Linked DNA regions of Saccharobesus litoralis. The protein of the gene in region 2 binds, or shares a complex with, the protein of the main gene of each other region. Links are inferred from orthologs where the notes say so. Each region holds a gene or a part of one and is shown on either strand. Other genes may lie near its edges.

What was found.
Region 1: the proteins of trxA (region 2) and trxB are in contact, whole or in part, in a crystal structure (PDB 1F6M), measured with the Escherichia coli proteins. The link is inferred for Saccharobesus litoralis from one-to-one orthologs.

The regions. Positions count from the first base shown.
Region 1 is NZ_CP026604.1:4,046,653-4,052,724, forward strand. Bases 575-3,461 are described here. They hold trxB (thioredoxin-disulfide reductase), read right to left. Parts: upstream 2,549-3,461; coding sequence 1,601-2,548; downstream 575-1,600. Other genes in these bases: C2869_RS14695 (arginyltransferase), read right to left, coding at 575-761; aat (leucyl/phenylalanyl-tRNA--protein transferase), read right to left, coding at 772-1,488; C2869_RS14710 (alpha/beta fold hydrolase), read left to right, coding at 2,737-3,402; C2869_RS14715 (TIGR01621 family pseudouridine synthase), read right to left, coding at 3,406-3,461. Outside these bases: more of C2869_RS14695, read right to left, coding at 51-574; more of C2869_RS14715, read right to left, coding at 3,462-4,086; C2869_RS14720 (hypothetical protein), read left to right, coding at 4,155-4,532; C2869_RS14725 (TonB family protein), read left to right, coding at 4,731-6,072.
Region 2 is NZ_CP026604.1:5,626,317-5,638,197, forward strand. What follows is about bases 8,899-11,851. They hold trxA (thioredoxin TrxA), read right to left. Parts: upstream 10,562-11,851; coding sequence 10,235-10,561; downstream 8,899-10,234. Other genes in these bases: rho (transcription termination factor Rho), read right to left, coding at 8,899-10,018; rhlB (ATP-dependent RNA helicase RhlB), read left to right, coding at 10,672-11,851. Also shown: ilvD (dihydroxy-acid dehydratase), read right to left, coding at 1-1,094; C2869_RS21560 (branched-chain amino acid transaminase), read right to left, coding at 1,295-2,221; ilvM (acetolactate synthase 2 small subunit), read right to left, coding at 2,236-2,499; ilvG (acetolactate synthase 2 catalytic subunit), read right to left, coding at 2,504-4,144; C2869_RS21575 (ABC transporter substrate-binding protein), read left to right, coding at 4,776-5,714; C2869_RS21580 (hybrid sensor histidine kinase/response regulator), read left to right, coding at 5,722-8,457; more of rho, read right to left, coding at 8,750-8,898; more of rhlB, read left to right, coding at 11,852-11,881. UniProt on the Escherichia coli protein: Participates in various redox reactions through the reversible oxidation of its active center dithiol to a disulfide and catalyzes dithiol-disulfide exchange reactions.

The DNA.
Region 1 (6,072 bases), 1.6 Mb from region 2 along the record:
TTTAACAGATAAATTTAATATTTTCTAAGAAATGAGCGTAAAACAGCGTATTAATCTTGCTCTACCCAAATAGAATCAATCAGTCTTTCGTGCGGGGTAAACTTAGATTTGTAGTTCATTTTATTGCATTGGTCTATTTGATATCCCAAATAGACGTGTTGCAGTTTGAGGGATTTAGCAAATTCAACGGCTTTTAATATTGCAAAAGTACCTAATGAATCTTGGTGGTATTCGGGTTCGAAAAAAGTATATACGGCTGATAGTGCAGTAGGCAGTATATCAAGTACACTGACACCAATAAGCCTATCTTGTTCGTATATTTCTAAAAATCCGACTTGTAACCATTCGGCTTTAACAAAGTTATTGTATTGCTCATAATCCGGTGGATACATAGATCCATCTCTGTGGCGTGCGGCAATGTACCTAGCATACATAGGAAAATAGCTTTTAACATTAGTATCATTAGGCACAAGTAAGGCTTCAAATTTTTGATTACGTTTTAAAACCCGTTTTTGACTTCGACTTGGCTTAAATTTATTAACGATAATTCTTAGCGATTCACAAGACTGACAGCCAACACAATACGGCCGATATACTTGTTCTCCACTGCGTCTAAAACCAACTTTTAATAATTGCTCGTAATTAGCACCGTTAAACACGATGTCATCCATTGCTACGAGTAAACGCTCTTGTTGATCGTCTAGGTAGCTGCAAGGAAAAGTTTGACTGACGCCGAATTTTAACGGTATTGGTTTTGTCATAAGGGCTTACTCACTCCATAAGATAATCGATAGACCTTGGTTGCCAGCAAGCGCTATCGGTTGACATTTGTTTATAACAATTGAGTTGAGATAAGAAGTGTTCACGCTTAATTTCTTTTACCCCTAACGACTTAAGGTGATCGTTTTGCAATTGGCAATCGATAAACTGGTAGTCATGCTCACGTAAAATTTGTACTAATATCGCCATAGCGCATTTTGAAGCGTCGGTTTGGGTATGGAACATAGACTCGCCACAAAATATTTTACCTACGTTAATGCCATATAACCCCCCAACCAATATATTGTTTTGCCAGACTTCAACAGAATGAGCAATACCTTGCGCATGCAATTGGTTATAACTTTGATATATGTCTTCCGTGATCCATGTTCTTTCATGTTTAGCACGGATATTGGCACATTGAGCAATGACTTCACTGAATGCTAAATTAACACTATAGGTGAAGCCTTTGGTTCTAAGCGATTTTTTTAAACTCCTGCTTAAATGAAATTCGTCTAATTCAAGAATGGCGCGCGGATCAGGGCTCCACCATAAAATAGGTTCACCTGGGTTATACCAAGGGAATATTCCATTGTTATAAGCTTGAATAAGCCGAGGAATGGATAAATCCCCACCAATAGCCAATAAACCATTTGGGTGGGATAGGGCATGAGTAGCCGGCGGAAATTCTATACGTTCAGGATCGAGCTGGTAAACAGCAGTAGTCATGTTGGTATGCTAAATTAATCGCACTTATTTAGCAGTATAGTACACTCAAAGTGCATAGGGTAAAAAATGAAAACGAGTTATCACGTATTGATTGATAACTCGTTGTGCAATTTTATTGGGCGTCTAAATAGCGCTCAGCGTCTAATGCAGCCATACAACCCGTGCCGGCAGAGGTAATGGCTTGACGATAGTTGTGATCCATCACGTCACCAGCAGCGAAGATACCTTCAATGCTAGTTTGTGTTGCATTGCCGTCTAGGCCAGATTTAACCACAATGTACCCATCTTTCATTTCCAACTGTCCTTGGAAAATATCTGTGTTGGGTTTGTGACCAATAGCGATAAAGGTACCTAATACTTCAATTTCAGATAACTCATCAGTTTGGGTATCTTTAATTCGCACACCCGTCACACCCATGTCATCACCTAACACTTCATCTAATGTTTTATTTAAATGAAGGGTAATATTACCGTTTTCTGCTTTATCCATTAAACGATCGACTAAGATCTTCTCAGCGCGGAAAGTTTCACGACGATGAATAACATGGACTTCAGAACAGATATTCGCTAGATACAAAGCCTCTTCCACAGCGGTATTACCACCACCAACAACAGCAACCTTTTTGTTACGGTAGAAGAAACCGTCACAAGTCGCACACGCTGAAACACCACGACCGGCAAACGCTTCTTCAGAAGGTAAGCCTAAATATTTTGCTGACGCGCCGGTCGAAATGATTAGTGCATCACACGTATATTCATTTGAACCTTTTAATCGATATGGTTTTTGTGAAAAGTCCACGCTTTCGATATGGTCGAAAATAATTTCAGTTTCAAACTTTTCGGCATGTTCCTTCATTCGATCCATTAAAGCCGGACCTGTTAAGTCATTGGCATCACCGGGCCAGTTTTCTACTTCAGTAGTGGTGGTTAATTGGCCACCTTGCTGCATACCTGTAACTAATACAGGGTTTAAATTAGCGCGTGCTGCGTAAACAGCTGCAGTATAACCAGCTGGACCAGAGCCTAAAATCATTAGGCGAGCATGTTTTACTTCGCTCATTATGAATCTCCGAATATTTATCTTTATATTTAGATAGGGGATGCCAAAAAAGTTTCAAGGCGTGCGGAAAAATAAAACCGGATTATAACCAAATAAATTACGCTGAATGATGGATTTATTTTTATTTTATGTACAACATTAAACTAATTTAGATAGCTTTATTCTTAAAATAACCTAAATAGAGTGTTATGGCCCAAAATAATGAACAGATAGTCGTGCTTCTGCATGGTTTAGCTCGCAGTGCAATGTCGTTATTACCAATGGAACTTGCTCTACGTCATGCCGGTTTTACAGTCATTAATATTAATTATCCGTCTACTGATCATTCAATTGATGAACTTACTCAACGCTTTGTTTGGCCTAAACTGAATGCATTGATACAACAAAAGTGTGCTTTAAACTTTGTTTGTCATTCAATGGGCGGAATACTGGTTCGAAACTTAGCGCACCTCCATAGTGAATGTCTTATAAATAAGGTTGTCATGCTTTCGCCGCCAAATAAAGGCAGTGAACTAGTGGATTTATTTGCAGATTGGCGGTTATTTCAAATGATAAATGGGCCGGCAGGCAGCGAATTAGGCACCACATTAGCCAGTAAGCCAAATTCGTTAGGTCCAGTAAATTTTAACTTAGGCGTGATTACAGGTGATTTATCCCTTAACCCTATTTTAGAAAAACTGTTTAACGGACCTAATGATGGCAAGGTATCTGTTGAGCGAGCCAAAATTGAAGGTATGAAAGACTTTCTGGTCGTTAATGCTAGCCATACATTTATTATGAACAATTTAAAAGTGATCGAAAATACGATCCATTTTTTGCAAAACGGCGAATTTATCGATCACACGGTAGATTAAGGATTATGCTTTAGCGGCTAATAATTCGATTTTTTCATGGATTAGTGACTTTAAATTGGTTTGTTTTGCCAAAGACAAAAACCAAGAACCCGAATTAGGAAATTGACTAAAAGTATAATCCTCACCAAATAAACTGAACTTGAGTTGATAAGCATGCAGGTATACGCGGTCAACTTCGGTTCCTTTGTAAAGTTGATCGCCGCATATTGGGCTACCTAGCGATTTCATCATAACTCTAAGTTGGTGGGTTTTACCCGTTGCAGGTTTTAATACAAATAATCTTTTGCCTTCAGTCAGCGCAATGCTATTAAAATGGGTAATTGCAGGATTCATTTGGCTGCGAGATAATCGCCAAGCGCTATTTCGTGATTTTTCCATATCGCCAGCGACCTTGCCTTGTTTTTTGCTGGGTTTTCGATCACTAATTGCCAAATAGATTTTTTGGATATTTTTGTTTTTAAACAATTCATTAAAAGCATGCTCGGCGTTTAATGTTTTTGCGAAAATGATTAAACCAGATGTGACTTTGTCTAGGCGGTGGCAAGGATAGAGCTCAGTTAATTGTAACTCATGCTTAGTCTGGTTAAAAAAACCTTGATTGCCGTTTTGACTATCATCATGGAAATCAACATTTTCGGGTTTGTAAGCAATAACAAAATGCTCATTTTGATAAACTAACGACATAGGCATACACTTAAATTGACCAGCCGCCATCATAACCTGCAAGGCGGCAAAAGTTAATTGGAGTCCTTGTGTTTTACCGTGGCTTAATTATTTGTACTTTAATTGTTAATCTGCTTGCTTGTGGACAGCAGGTTGAAGAGTATGCTGAACGACCCACTTTGAAAAAAGTAGACCAATTGTTTGCGCCTAAATTTGTTCGAGGCGAGTGGCGATATAGAGGAGCAAAAGCGATTGATAAAGGAATAGCGGCTTATATTCAAATACCTGAACGAATAGGCCTTTCTGACAAGCAACATAAAAACTATGTACTCGTGACAATTTGCCCTAAAGCGCAAGACAAAGAATTTTGGCAAGGCGTTTACCCCTATAAATTATTTATTCGAACTTATAATTATGTCGATCGAAACTATATAGAAACCCCCTGTCCATCTCCAATTGGGGGATGAAACCTAAAAAAGTGACTCATGGCATAGACAACAGCGCCCAGCAATGATTATTATTGCAGTGTCGTCTAAATTTACACAAATTTAACAAGTTGAATCTTGTTATAGGTTTTAATCATCAAATTAATGAAGCTTTCTAGTCAAAAAAACATTTTCAAGCTATTCACAATATGTTTCGTTTCTCTTTATTCGCATTGGGGAATGGCTAGTATTGATAGTGCTAAAAAAGCATTCGAAGAGCGAAATTATCAAATTGCGTATGAAGAGTTTATGAAGTACGCGCGCATTGGTAACGCCCAAGCACAATATTATATTGGTTTAATGTATTACCAAGGAAAAGGTACCAAAGCAGATATTTATGAAGCTAACGCTTGGTTTGGTTTAGCCAGAGAAGGTGGCTATCGTAACGCTATCGATATGATGCAGCGCTTACGAAGAGAATTACCGTCTAAAAGAGAAGCTAAATCCGTATTGCAAGACATTGAATCGCTTTATGGTGAACAGGCTTTATCGGAAACACTTTTTCCTATTTTAACTAACGATAATTTGTTAGAGCAACAACTTACACCACTTAAAGTCAAAACACCTCAAGTGCCAGACACCAGCGGTTGGGTGTTAATTAATGTCAATATTGATGAAAACGGTTTTGTTCATTCCCCTAAAGTTTTAGCGTCTTACCCTGAGGGAGTATTTGATACAGCATCTTTATCCGCAGCGAGGGAATGGCGCTTTAAGTCTCAGCAAGTGGGTGAGCAGATGGAACAAATTAATGACTATGTTATTAAATTTGAGTTTAAAAGTTCAAACGTTCGCTCACATCAAAAGTATCTGCGCAGTTTAAATAAATACACTGACACGCTAAAAATCACAGCGCGAAGTGGTAATGCTGATGCACAATATTTGTTGTCACGCTTATATGGTCAAGGAATTATGCGGCCGAAAATGAGTGATAAAATTCGAACGGCTACTGCATGGTTATTAGAGGCGGCGAAGTCAGGTCATGCTAAAGCACGATTTGAGTTAGCCAATCGTCTGCTAGATGGTCGTGGTGTGCAAACCGATCCAGTTAAAGCTTATCTTTGGTTAGAGATGGCCGCCAACGATAACTACGGACCAGCATTAACCATGTTAGCCCGTGAAATATTACTCAATTATTCGAGTGAGGCTGAGTACTCAAAAGCGGTTGATATGTTAGAAAAAGCGGTAATCAAAGGCGATGAAAATGCTAATCAAGAATTAGGTATTATTTATGCGACTACCGTTTATGATCGACATTTTGATCCGTACAAATCAACTCAAATTGCTAAATCCGGTTTAGTACTTGACGACCAACACCCCGACTACTTAACCGTAATGGCTGCTGCCTACAGTGCGCAAGGCTCAAATCAAAAGGCGTCTGAAGTACTATATCAAGCTTACGCTTCCGCATTAAATAGAGGTTGGCCAACATCTCGTTTAGTTTCTCTTGCGCAACAGTTAGCCATTGATCTTGATGCTCAGCAAGTTGTTGCTACAACCGCTAACAATAATAATGTCAATGTTA
Region 2 (11,881 bases):
TCCCACTTAGCTAATACCTCTTTTAATGTACCGCCTGCAACATGGGTCACATCAGTATTTAACAAACCACCACGATCAAGTTCAGCTAATAATCCCAGAACACCACCCGCTCTATGCACGTCTTCCATATGGTACTTATTACCCGCTGGCGCAACACGACTTAAGTGCGGAATGCGACGCGACATCGCATCGATATCCGTCATAGTGAAATCAACTTCACCTTCTTGTGCAGCCGCCAATAAGTGCAAGATAGTATTGGTTGAGCCGCCCATGGAAATATCCAATGCCATGGCATTTTCAAACGCTTTACGGTTAGCAATACTGCGAGGCAATACTGACTCATCGTCATTCTTATAATATTGCTCGCACAGCTCTACGATGCGGCTACCGGCTTGTTTAAATAAACCTTCACGATCAGCGTGAGTGGCTAATAATGAACCGTTACCCGGTAAAGATAAGCCAAGCGCTTCGGTTAAACAGTTCATTGAGTTGGCGGTAAACATACCTGAACAAGAACCACAGGTTGGGCAAGCTGAGCGTTCAATCTTATCACTCTCTTCATCAGACACATCAGGGTTAGCACCGGCGATCATGGCGTCAACTAAGTCTAAGTGAATGATTTGGTCAGAAAGCTTGGTTTTACCGGCTTCCATTGGCCCACCTGATACAAAGATCACTGGAATATTTAAACGCATAGAAGCGTTTAACATGCCCGGTGTGATTTTGTCACAGTTAGAAATACAAACGATGGCATCGGCACAATGTGCATTAACCATGTATTCCACAGAATCAGCAATCAAATCACGCGAAGGTAAGCTGTAAAGCATACCGTCATGTCCCATGGCGATACCATCATCAACGGCTATGGTGTTAAATTCTTTGGCCACACCACCCGCAGCTTCAATGCTACGCGCAACTAATTGCCCCATATCTTTTAAATGCACATGGCCTGGTACAAACTGAGTGAAAGAGTTAGCGACAGCAATAATCGGCTTACCGAAATCACCATCATTCATACCTGTTGCACGCCATAATGCACGTGCACCTGCCATATTACGGCCTTGAGTCGAGGTTGCAGATCTTAACTTTGGCATAACTTGTCCTGCCTTTTTTTGAACTGTTTATTTGCTAAAAAAGTCGGCGTAGTTCCGACTTTTATCATAATTTGAGTATGCGTAAGTGCGTTACACATATAATTGTAGGCGAGCATTTATGCTTGCGATTTTGGCAGTAAACCAAAGAAGTAAGACTACCAAAAGTAAGGGCTTATAAGCCAAGGCCCACCTACACAAGATTAGTCAATATAGGTTAACCAGCCATGCTTATCTTCAGTCACACCTTTTACAGTATCGAAGTAAGCTTTCTGTAACTTTTCAGTGATTGGGCCGCGCTTGCCGTCACCTACAGTGATCTGGTCAACGCTGCGCACAGGTACCACTTCAGCGGCACTACCACACATAAAGACTTCATCCGCTAAATATAGAGCTTCACGTGGCAATGCTTGCTCACGAATTTCATAACCCATTTCTTCAGCTAGGGTAATGATAGTGCTACGTGTAATACCTGGTAAAATGCCTGCAGTTAAAGGAGGTGTGCTGATCACGCCATCTCGAATAACAAACAAGTTTTCACCTGCACCTTCAGAAACCGTACCATTGTGATCTAAGCCAATACCTTCTACATAACCATGACGCTTAGCTTCAGTGGTAATTAAAATTGAAGATAAGTAGTTACCACCAGCTTTGGCACCGGTTGGCATGGTATTAGGCGCTAAGCGATTCCAAGAAGTGATCGCAGCATCAACTCCATTTTCTAAGCTTTCTTCACCCAGGTATGAACCCCACTCTAACGCGATAACAGATACGTCTAGCGGAACTTTAGGTGGGTTAAGACCTAAGCCATGGGCGCCCATAAAACCAAACGGACGAAGGTAAGCATCTTTAAAGCCATTAGCCTTAATAATATCGATACAAGCTTGGTTTATCTCTTCTTGGCTATAGCCCATATCGAAACGATAAATTTTAGCGGAGTCAAATAAGCGGCGCGTATGTTCCTTCAAACGGAAAATCGCAGGGCCTTTAGGTGTGTTATAACAACGTACACCTTCAAAAACCGATGAGCCATAGTGAATTGCGTGACAAACCACGTGAACTTGGGCTTCTTGCCAAGGTTTAACTTCACCGTTGAACCAAATTAGCTCTGGAAAATTAGTATTACTCATGGATCTGTTCCTAATTAAGCGCGAATACCCGCGCTTTGCGCGTCAGCATTAGCTGGGATTAACTCTAAATGGGCGATATCATACAGTTTATCTAACTGTGTTTGTAAGGTCGCAATTGGACGTTCGCCAGTAACGGTTAATTCTATTGCAACTTGCTCGCTATCGGAAGCCGAAACGTTAAAAGTTTGCAATGCAAAGCCTCGATGACGGACGACTCGAAGGACGCGCTCTAACGTTGCAGGTTTATGATTGGCTACAATATTAAAACTGTGTTTCATAGGATTATCCTTCTATCATTTCATGGTTGGCTTTGCCTGGCGCAACTAGCGGCCAAACATTGGCTTTTTCGTCAATAACAACATGTAGTAAAAATGGCCCATCAGTATTGATCATTTGATCAATCGCATCGGACACTTCAAAACGACTGTGGATCGTTTTTGCTTTTAGCCCAAACGCCCTTGCCAATGCAACAAAGTCTGGGTTATCACTTAAATCAGTTTCGGAATAACGTTCTTCAAAAAATAGCTCTTGCCACTGCTTAACCATACCTAAACGCTGGTTATCAAGTAGAACTATTTTAAGCGGTAATTGAAAACGCTTGATGGTACCAAGTTCTTGTACATTCATCATAAATGAACCGTCACCTGTCACCACAACCGACATAGTATCTGGTCGCGCTATTTGTGCGCCTACCGCTGATGGCAAACCAAAGCCCATAGTGCCAGCGCCACCGCTTGATAAATGATTTGTCGGCGATGTAAATTGCATATGTTGTGCAACCCACATCTGGTGCTGACCAACATCACAGCTCACCACATGATCGTGAGGTAATTTTTGGCTTAGCTCATTCAATAACGCAGGAGCATAAATCCCCTCACCTGGCGCATCATAACGCCACGCATGTTCGGCTTTTAAATCACTGACTTGTTGTTGCCATTCACCAATATCAACCACAGTTTTCATTTGTGGAATAAGCTTTTTAAAATCACCGCGGATCGCAACATCAGGTTTGCGTAATTTACCAAATTCGGCTTTATCTATATCAAGGTGGATCACTTTTGCTTTCTGGGCAAAGGTGTCTAGTTTACCGGTAACACGGTCATCAAAACGCGCACCAATACAAATAAGCAAATCACATTCTTGCACCGCTAAATTAGACGCCTTAGTGCCATGCATACCAATCATCCCTAGGTAGTAGGGGTATGTTGGGTCAACTGCGCCCAAACCTTTCAGTGTCGCAACCGCTGGTATTTTAGTGGTCGTTAAAAAGTCATTTAACTCATCAACCGCATCTGCCATACCAACACCACCACCAACATAAGCAACAGGGTGCTTGGCATGCGAAATTAAGCTACGCGCCGCTTCAACCTGCTCAAGGCTAAATTCAGGTAATTCAGGTTTAGGGATAGGATAAGGTTCAAAATCAACCTGCCCTATTTGAATATCCTTTGGTATATCAACTAATACCGGTCCCGGTCGACCCGACTGAGCTAACTCAAAAGCATCATGCAATACACGCGCGAGATCATTAATATCTTCAACAATAAAGCTATGTTTAGTCACAGCTAAACTCATGCCTAAAACGTCAACCTCTTGGAAAGCATCGGTTCCCATCAAAGAACTAAAAACTTGTCCAGTAATCGCTACCACAGGAATTGAATCTAGCAAAGCATCGGCTAAACCAGTGACTAAGTTAGTCGCACCTGGCCCTGACGTTGCCATGCAAACACCCACTTGGTTAGTCGAACGAGCATAGCCTATGGCTGAAAACACTGCGCCTTGTTCATGGCGGCATAAAAAGTGGTCTAACTCTGAATCATAAAAAGCATCATATATTGGCATAATGGCACCGCCAGGGTAGCCAAATACGTGCTTAACGCCATGCTGTTGTAGTACTTTTAGCACCAGCTGTGCGCCTGTCATTCTGTCACCTTTCTCGCTGCTCACGAATTAAAATCCCTAAGCATAAATTTTTTGAAACAATAATAAAAAGCCCCCCGAACCTTCCGGTGCGGGGGGCTGTCATTCGAAGCGTTTTTCTTTAGTTCGAACCAATCCCCCGCGATGGCACAATAATGACCACCACGCTGATAAGGATTACGACTAAAGAAAGTAATTTCATAAAACCCAAAGAATACTTGTTAAAAATTGAACATCTTGGTTTAGTGCCGCTATAGATACCACAATACCTGATTTAGATCAAAATCTTTCTTAGACCAAAAAAATTACCTTCAACACTTTTACATAAAAATAAACTATGCTGCTTAGGGGCATTCTTAGCAAACGCTATTTCGTTTACTGAGTTATACGGCTATAATTTAACCACTAGCCTATTCATTTTGCCAAGCAGTTTTCAAATATAGTCAAAGCGATCAGGTTTTAGGGGCAGGTTTCTGGTTCCAGACGAAACCTAAGTACCTACATCCATGTAGGCAAAGCCGTCAAGCTTCGAGGTCCCATGAGCATATGCTCTATTATGTGATTGGGGCGAGTAAGCGCAGACAATGAACCATAAGGCCTGAGCGAGAAGACTATAAACTTAAGGATGGTTACTTTGAATCTTACACGCTCTGCAATTGCACTATTCATTATTTTATTGAGCATGTTATTGAGCGCCTGCTCTCAAGCCCCGCAATCCATACGTATAGCCATCAACCCTTGGCCAGGTTATGAATTTATCTACCTCGCCGAACAGCAAGGCTATTTTAAGCAGCAAGGACTGAACATAGAATTAGTGCAGATCGCCTCGCTGGCTGATGGATTACGCGCATTTAAAGCCGGGCAAGTTGACGGCATGGCCAGCACTACGGTTGAGGTTGTTCATGCGGCAGCGTCTTCTCACCGGCAAATCACACCAATTTTAGTCGCGGACGCTTCATTTGGTGGCGACATAATAGTGGCGCAATCCGACATAAAACACGTACGCGAGTTAACGGGGAAACGAGTCGGCCTCGAGCTGAACTCGCTTGGCGTGCTAGTTTTGTCTTTAGCGTTAGCGCAACACGATTTAAGTTTACATGATGTACAATTAATCAATATAGAACAACTTGATGGCGAACAAGCGTTAGATAACAAACACATAGATGCATTTGTAACTTACCCACCTATCGCCACTCGCTTAACGTCTAAATACAATACTATTTTCACCAGCAAGCAAACGCCCAATCAAATATTGGATGTTGTCACTGTCGACGCCAGCAAAATACCTAACCTAGCTGAGTTTACACAAAAGTTTCACGCGGCTTGGCAACTCGCCCTAGACTTTACTTTGGCGAATAAAAACGTGGCGTATCAAATTATGGCGCAGCGCCAAAACATCAGTATCGCTGATTTTCAACAAACGGTAGAAAACGACTTAACCATTTACAATCAAAGCCAGCAGGCTAACGCATTAGCTCTGGTCAAAGAAAACATAAACTTTGTTTGCCTGAGCCTAGCTGAGAGTCAACAAGTTAACCTACCTTGCTCGCAAGTAATCAATAACATTAAGTGATGTTGCTATGCCATTAAACAGATTGTCGATCAAACTCGTCTTACCTATCTGTATTATTTTATTGATGTTTGCCGTTGCTATGGGGTTTAGTTCTTACAGAGCGACTCAAAGCCAAGTAGAACTCTATTTAGAACAACGCCAACAAAATATATTTGATACCGCTAATTTTGCGCTCGACTCCAATCAGTCCTTGGCACAACAACACAAAGTATTAAATTTATTGGCCGCGGCGCGAGACGTAAAATATATATTTTTAATTGAGCCGGAAACACAATTAATAACCGTTGCTAATGTTTATCAACTCATTGGTAAACCTGTCACGCAAATTGACAACATGCCTTTACTTGAAAAGCGCCCTAGTTTTCAATCACTACAGCTCAACCCGCATCAATCTCAGCTTGCTGACAACTATCAACATTATTCATGGCATGCCTTACCTTTACTCAACGCCAAAGGCAATGCTTACCAAACCTATTTATTAGCCATACATCTGGACGCAAAACAAAGTGCGTCAAGTGTCACACAGGGATTGGTTGATTTATCTATCTTATTTTTAGCCAGTATCGTATTAGTAGCTATTGTTAGTGTGTTATTGCTCTATCAATTTGTATTAACTCCGTTGCGCATTCTTGGCGAATCCATTCAAAAAAATCAAACCGCAGCAACACCTCAGTTATTACAAGAAGATTTTGCCGATGATTTTAACTTTCTAGCTAAGGCTTATAACAAGCTGCTACTGACTAAAAACCAGCAAAATGCCGAGTTAATAAAATCTGCACGCGCAGCCGACCGCGCTAATGCCGCGAAAAGTCAATTTCTAGCAACGATGAGCCATGAAATACGCACCCCAATCAATGGCATTATGGGGATGTTAAATTTGTGCTTAGAGACGCAGTTAAATGACAAGCAACAACACTTTGTTAAAGGCGCATTGCAATCATCTGAGTCATTACTGCATATCATTAACGATATTTTAGATTACTCAAAAGTGGAATCAGGCCGCTTAGAGTTAGAAAAAATTGAATTTGGCCTGGACGACATTATTGAACGCTTAAAAATACAAGTCATCAATCAAGCTCGACAAAAATCAATCGACTTATATTTTGCTATTCCGCCTGAAATAGCAGAGATGACTTATCGCGGCGACCCACACCGTATTGGCCAAGTGTTACTCAACTTAACCAGTAATGCCATCAAATTTACCAAACAAGGCTCAGTCACTGTCAGGGCTGTATGCAGTGCGAATGGGCTTTTATTATCCGTACAGGATACTGGCATAGGTTTAACACCAGAACAAAAAGAAAACTTATTTACACCTTTCACCCAAGCGGATAGCTCAACCACTCGAGAATATGGCGGAACCGGTTTAGGTTTAGCGATTTGCAAAAATATTGTCGAGCAAATGTGTGGCGGCATAGAAATCCACTCTCGCTATAAATTGGGCAGTACATTTAATGTGTTTTTACCCTTAATGCCAGAGAAACCCATTACCAAGCCACAAGGTATTGCTACTGGCCGAGCACTATTGTTTGAACCGAACGAACAGTTAAAAAACGCGTTGCGCGACCAACTAAACTATTTAGATTTAGATGTTGTCGATACCGAATCGCCCTTAGTACTCAATACCTTGCTAAGTGAAAAAATCAGTTACCAACTGCTATTCATCAACTTAGCATGTATCGAACAATGTCGAGAGGCCTTGCTAAACTACCAACAACAGCAGAACAGCCGGCTGATTTTCATACACAATCAAGCGACGACCCAACTTAGTGAACAAGAGTGGCCAGAAGAACATTCACTATTAGATTTACCTTGTTCGTTAAGCCAGGTAAAACAACTATTACATCAGACAACGGAAACGCATACTCAAGCAAAAGTCAGCTTCGCCAATAAAAACATTCTCTTAGTTGAAGATAATGCTATCAACGCTGAGATCGCCAAACAGATTTTACTCAATATGGGCTTTAGTGTTGATTGGGCGGAAAATGGCTTAGTCGCTTGTCAAAAAATCAATTCACAACACGATCTCGTGCTTATGGATATTCAAATGCCAATCATGGATGGTTTAGAAGCCACAGCGGAAATTCGCAAAAAAGGCTATAGCGCGCTCCCCATTTTAGCAATGACCGCCAATGCCATGCAGGGCGATCGTCAAAAATGCATTGATGCTGGTATGGATGATTACCTAACGAAACCCATTGATATGGCTAAGTTACGTATGATGCTTCAGCAATGGCTGAAAGTGGAGCAAATCAATGAACAAGCCACTAAGCATACTCGTTCTACCTTGGATAAAACACCAACGCAAAACAGCTTAACGCACACAGCTTCTACACAAACGCATTCAGCACAGGTGAATCCACCACAAGCTAATTCAACACAAAGCTTGATCTTTGATTGTGCAACGGCGTTAGAAAGACTAAGCGGCAACAGTGATTTATTAAAACTATTAGTACAAAAATTTAGCGAGGAGTTTAGTAAAGCTGGGACTACACTTGCTGATTTGCTGCACAATTCAAATAATGCAGATAACCTAAAACAAGCGCAAATTCTGAATCATACCTTAAAAGGTACAGCCGCGAATTTGGGCTTCGATCGCCTAAGTGAAGCTTGCAAAAAAATAGATATGAAATTTAAACAAGAGCAAGCCGTTGCAACTGAAGATTTAGAACAATTTAACACAGCCTTGGCTTTGTCGATGCAACATGCGCAACAATATATAGCACAAACCGAGCAAGCTTAAAGTCCTGCAAAGGCATATAGCCTTCTCGCTCAGGTCTTATGGTTCATTGTCTGCGCTTACTCACCCCAATCACATAATAGAGCATATGCTCATGGGGATTCGAAGCTTGCCTGCATGGATGCAGGTAAGGGGCGAGAGCAGGACGCGGTAGCTTTGACGGCTTCCCCTAAAACCTGATCGCTTTGACTATATAAAGTAAGGTCATAAAACGAGATCATAAAGCAGGATCAAAAAAGGTGAGCTAAGCTCACCTTTTTGACTAAAGCCATAAGACCTGAGCAAGAAGACTATACTACTGACTTCTTTGACGCTTCATAGCTTCAAAAAACTCGTCATTAGTTTTAGTCATGGATAACTTGTCGATCATAAATTCCATCGCATCGATTTCTGTCATTTCATGAACGATCTTACGTAGAATCCACATTTTCTGCAGCTCTTCAGAAGAGGTTAACAACTCTTCACGACGTGTACCTGAACGGTTAATATCAATAGCAGGGAAAACACGTTTTTCAGCAATCTTACGATTTAAGTGGATTTCAGAGTTACCGGTTCCTTTAAACTCTTCATAGATAACTTCATCCATTTTAGAGCCGGTATCAATAAGCGCAGTTGCAATAATAGTTAAACTACCACCTTCTTCTACGTTACGAGCAGCACCAAAGAAACGCTTAGGTTTATGTAATGCATTGGCATCAACACCACCGGTTAATACCTTACCTGAAGAAGGAATAACCGTGTTATAAGCACGAGCTAAACGGGTAATAGAGTCAAGTAAAATAACCACGTCTTTTTTATGCTCAACTAAACGCTTGGCTTTTTCTATAACCATTTCAGCTACCTGAACGTGACGGCTAGCAGGCTCATCAAATGTTGACGCTACCACTTCACCACGTACCAAACGTTGCATTTCAGTCACTTCTTCCGGACGCTCGTCAATCAATAACACCATTAATTGACATTCAGGGTGGTTAGCGGCAATCGATTGAGCAATATTTTGCAATAACATGGTTTTACCGGCCTTCGGCGGTGCAACCAATAAGGCACGCTGACCTTTACCAATGGGTGAAGCTAAATCAAGTACTCGAGCGGTAATATCTTCTTTTGAACCGTTACCGCGTTCCATAATCATACGATCAGTCGCATGTAATGGCGTTAAGTTTTCAAAAAGAATTTTATTGCGTGAATTTTCTGGGCGATCAAAATTAACTTGGTTAATTTTTAATAATGCAAAATAACGCTCGCCGTCTTTCGGTGGGCGAATTTTGCCAGATAAAGTATCACCTGTACGTAAGTTAAAACGGCGGATTTGCGAAGGTGATACATAAATGTCGTCTGGACCAGCTAAGTATGATGAGTCAGCTGATCTTAAAAAACCAAAACCATCTTGCAGAATCTCTAATACGCCATCTCCAAAAATATCTTCACCACTTTTTGCGTGGTTTTTAAGAATGGCAAAAATAATGTCCTGCTTGCGTAAACGAGCCATGTTTTCCAGTCCCATAGACTCGGCTAACTGTACAAGCTCACTAATAGGTTTTTGTTTGAGTTCTGTTAAGTTCATAACGGTGGGTTCTTTAGATGATTATTTTGCTCAATTAATAATTGAGGGTTGATCCAATTAAATGAAAGTTAATGAATTTTAATATTGGAGTTGTTACTCGGAACAGTGCGTCGGTAAGACAGAGATAAAGGTAGCAGTAATGATCAAATAGATCCAGAAAAAAATCAGCTTCATTCAGAACATGAAGCTGATTTTCGCTCTAAGATGCGTTAACAATTAAGCGTGTTGGCTAACAAAATCAACAAGTTGTGATTTTGAGATTGCACCTACTTTGTTATCAACAACAGCGCCATTTTTAAACATTAATAAAGTAGGGATACCACGAATATTGAATTTAGCAGCCACTTCATTGGCTTCATCAACATTCAATTTACCTACTTTTACTTTACCTGCGAACTCAGTCGCAACTTCATCAATAACAGGAGCAATCATTTTACAAGGACCGCACCACTCTGCCCAAAAGTCGACTAAAACAGGTGTTTCAGCATTAATTACTTCTTGGTCGAAGTTGTCATTTGTTAGTTCGATAGTAGCGTCACTCATCGCTATCTCCAATTAAAAAGCTACATTATGCGCGTAGAAATACATATACTGGGCTTTTTTAAACGATTGTGTTTCTTATTGCAAGTTTATACTGATATGCTTACGGAATGATGAATAGCAAAAAACACTTAACAGAAACCAAGTTTAGTGATCTAAACCTAGATCCTCGCATCCAACAAGCCTTGGATGACGCACAATTTGTCTACTGTACGCCAATCCAAGAGAAGAGCTTGCCTTTAGCTATTAAAGGTCAAGATATCGCAGGCCAAGCACAAACAGGTACGGGTAAAACCATGGCCTTCCTGCTGGCTACTTTTAATTATTTAATTACTCACCCTCGTGAAGACGAAGCTGATAAACGTCCGCGTGCGCTGATTTTAGCGCCAACTCGTGAACTAGCGGTGCAAATTCATAAAGATGCTGCATTACTAGCCAAGCATACGGGATTTTCACTTGCGTTGATCTACGGTGGTGAAGGATACGATGAGCAACGCGCCCAATTAGAGTCTGGGGCTGATATTATTGTCGGCACGACAGGACGCATTATTGATTACTATAAGCAGGGCGAAATAAATCTGTCTGGTATTCAAGTGGTTGTACTGGATGAAGCAGATCGTATGTTTGATCTTGGTTTTATCAAAGACATCCGCTTTTTATTCCGCAAAATGCCAGAGCCTACTCAACGTCTCAATTTGGTTTTTTCAGCTACCTTATCCCATAAAGTTAAAGAGTTGGCTTATGAACATATGGGTGAACCGGTTGATGTCTATGTTGAGCCGGAAAAAATGCTATCAGGGCGCATCAGTGAAGAAATATTCTTCCCTGCCCAACCTGACAAAATGCTGTTGTTATTAACCCTGATGGAAGAAGAATGGCCAGAAAAAGCCATTGTTTTTTGTAACACTAAACATGATTGCGAAGACGTTGCAAACTGGCTTAAAGCCGACAAGCACCGTGTAGGATTACTCACTGGCGATGTCAGCCAGAAAAAGCGCCTAAGTATTTTAAATCACTTTACTAAAGGCAACTTGGATATATTAGTCGCAACCGATGTAGCTGCGCGAGGGTTGCATATTTCAGATGTCAGTCATGTATTTAATTATGACTTGCCTGATGATTACGAAGATTATGTACATCGCATAGGCCGTACAGGTCGCGCGGGTAAAACGGGGACAGCCATTAGTTTTGCGTGTGAAAAGTATGTATACAACCTACCGGCCATCGAAGAATATATCGGCCACGCGATCCCTGTTGCGCAATATAACGCTGATGCATTGTTAGACGACGTTATTCCGCCAGCCCCTGTGGCTCGCAAACCTT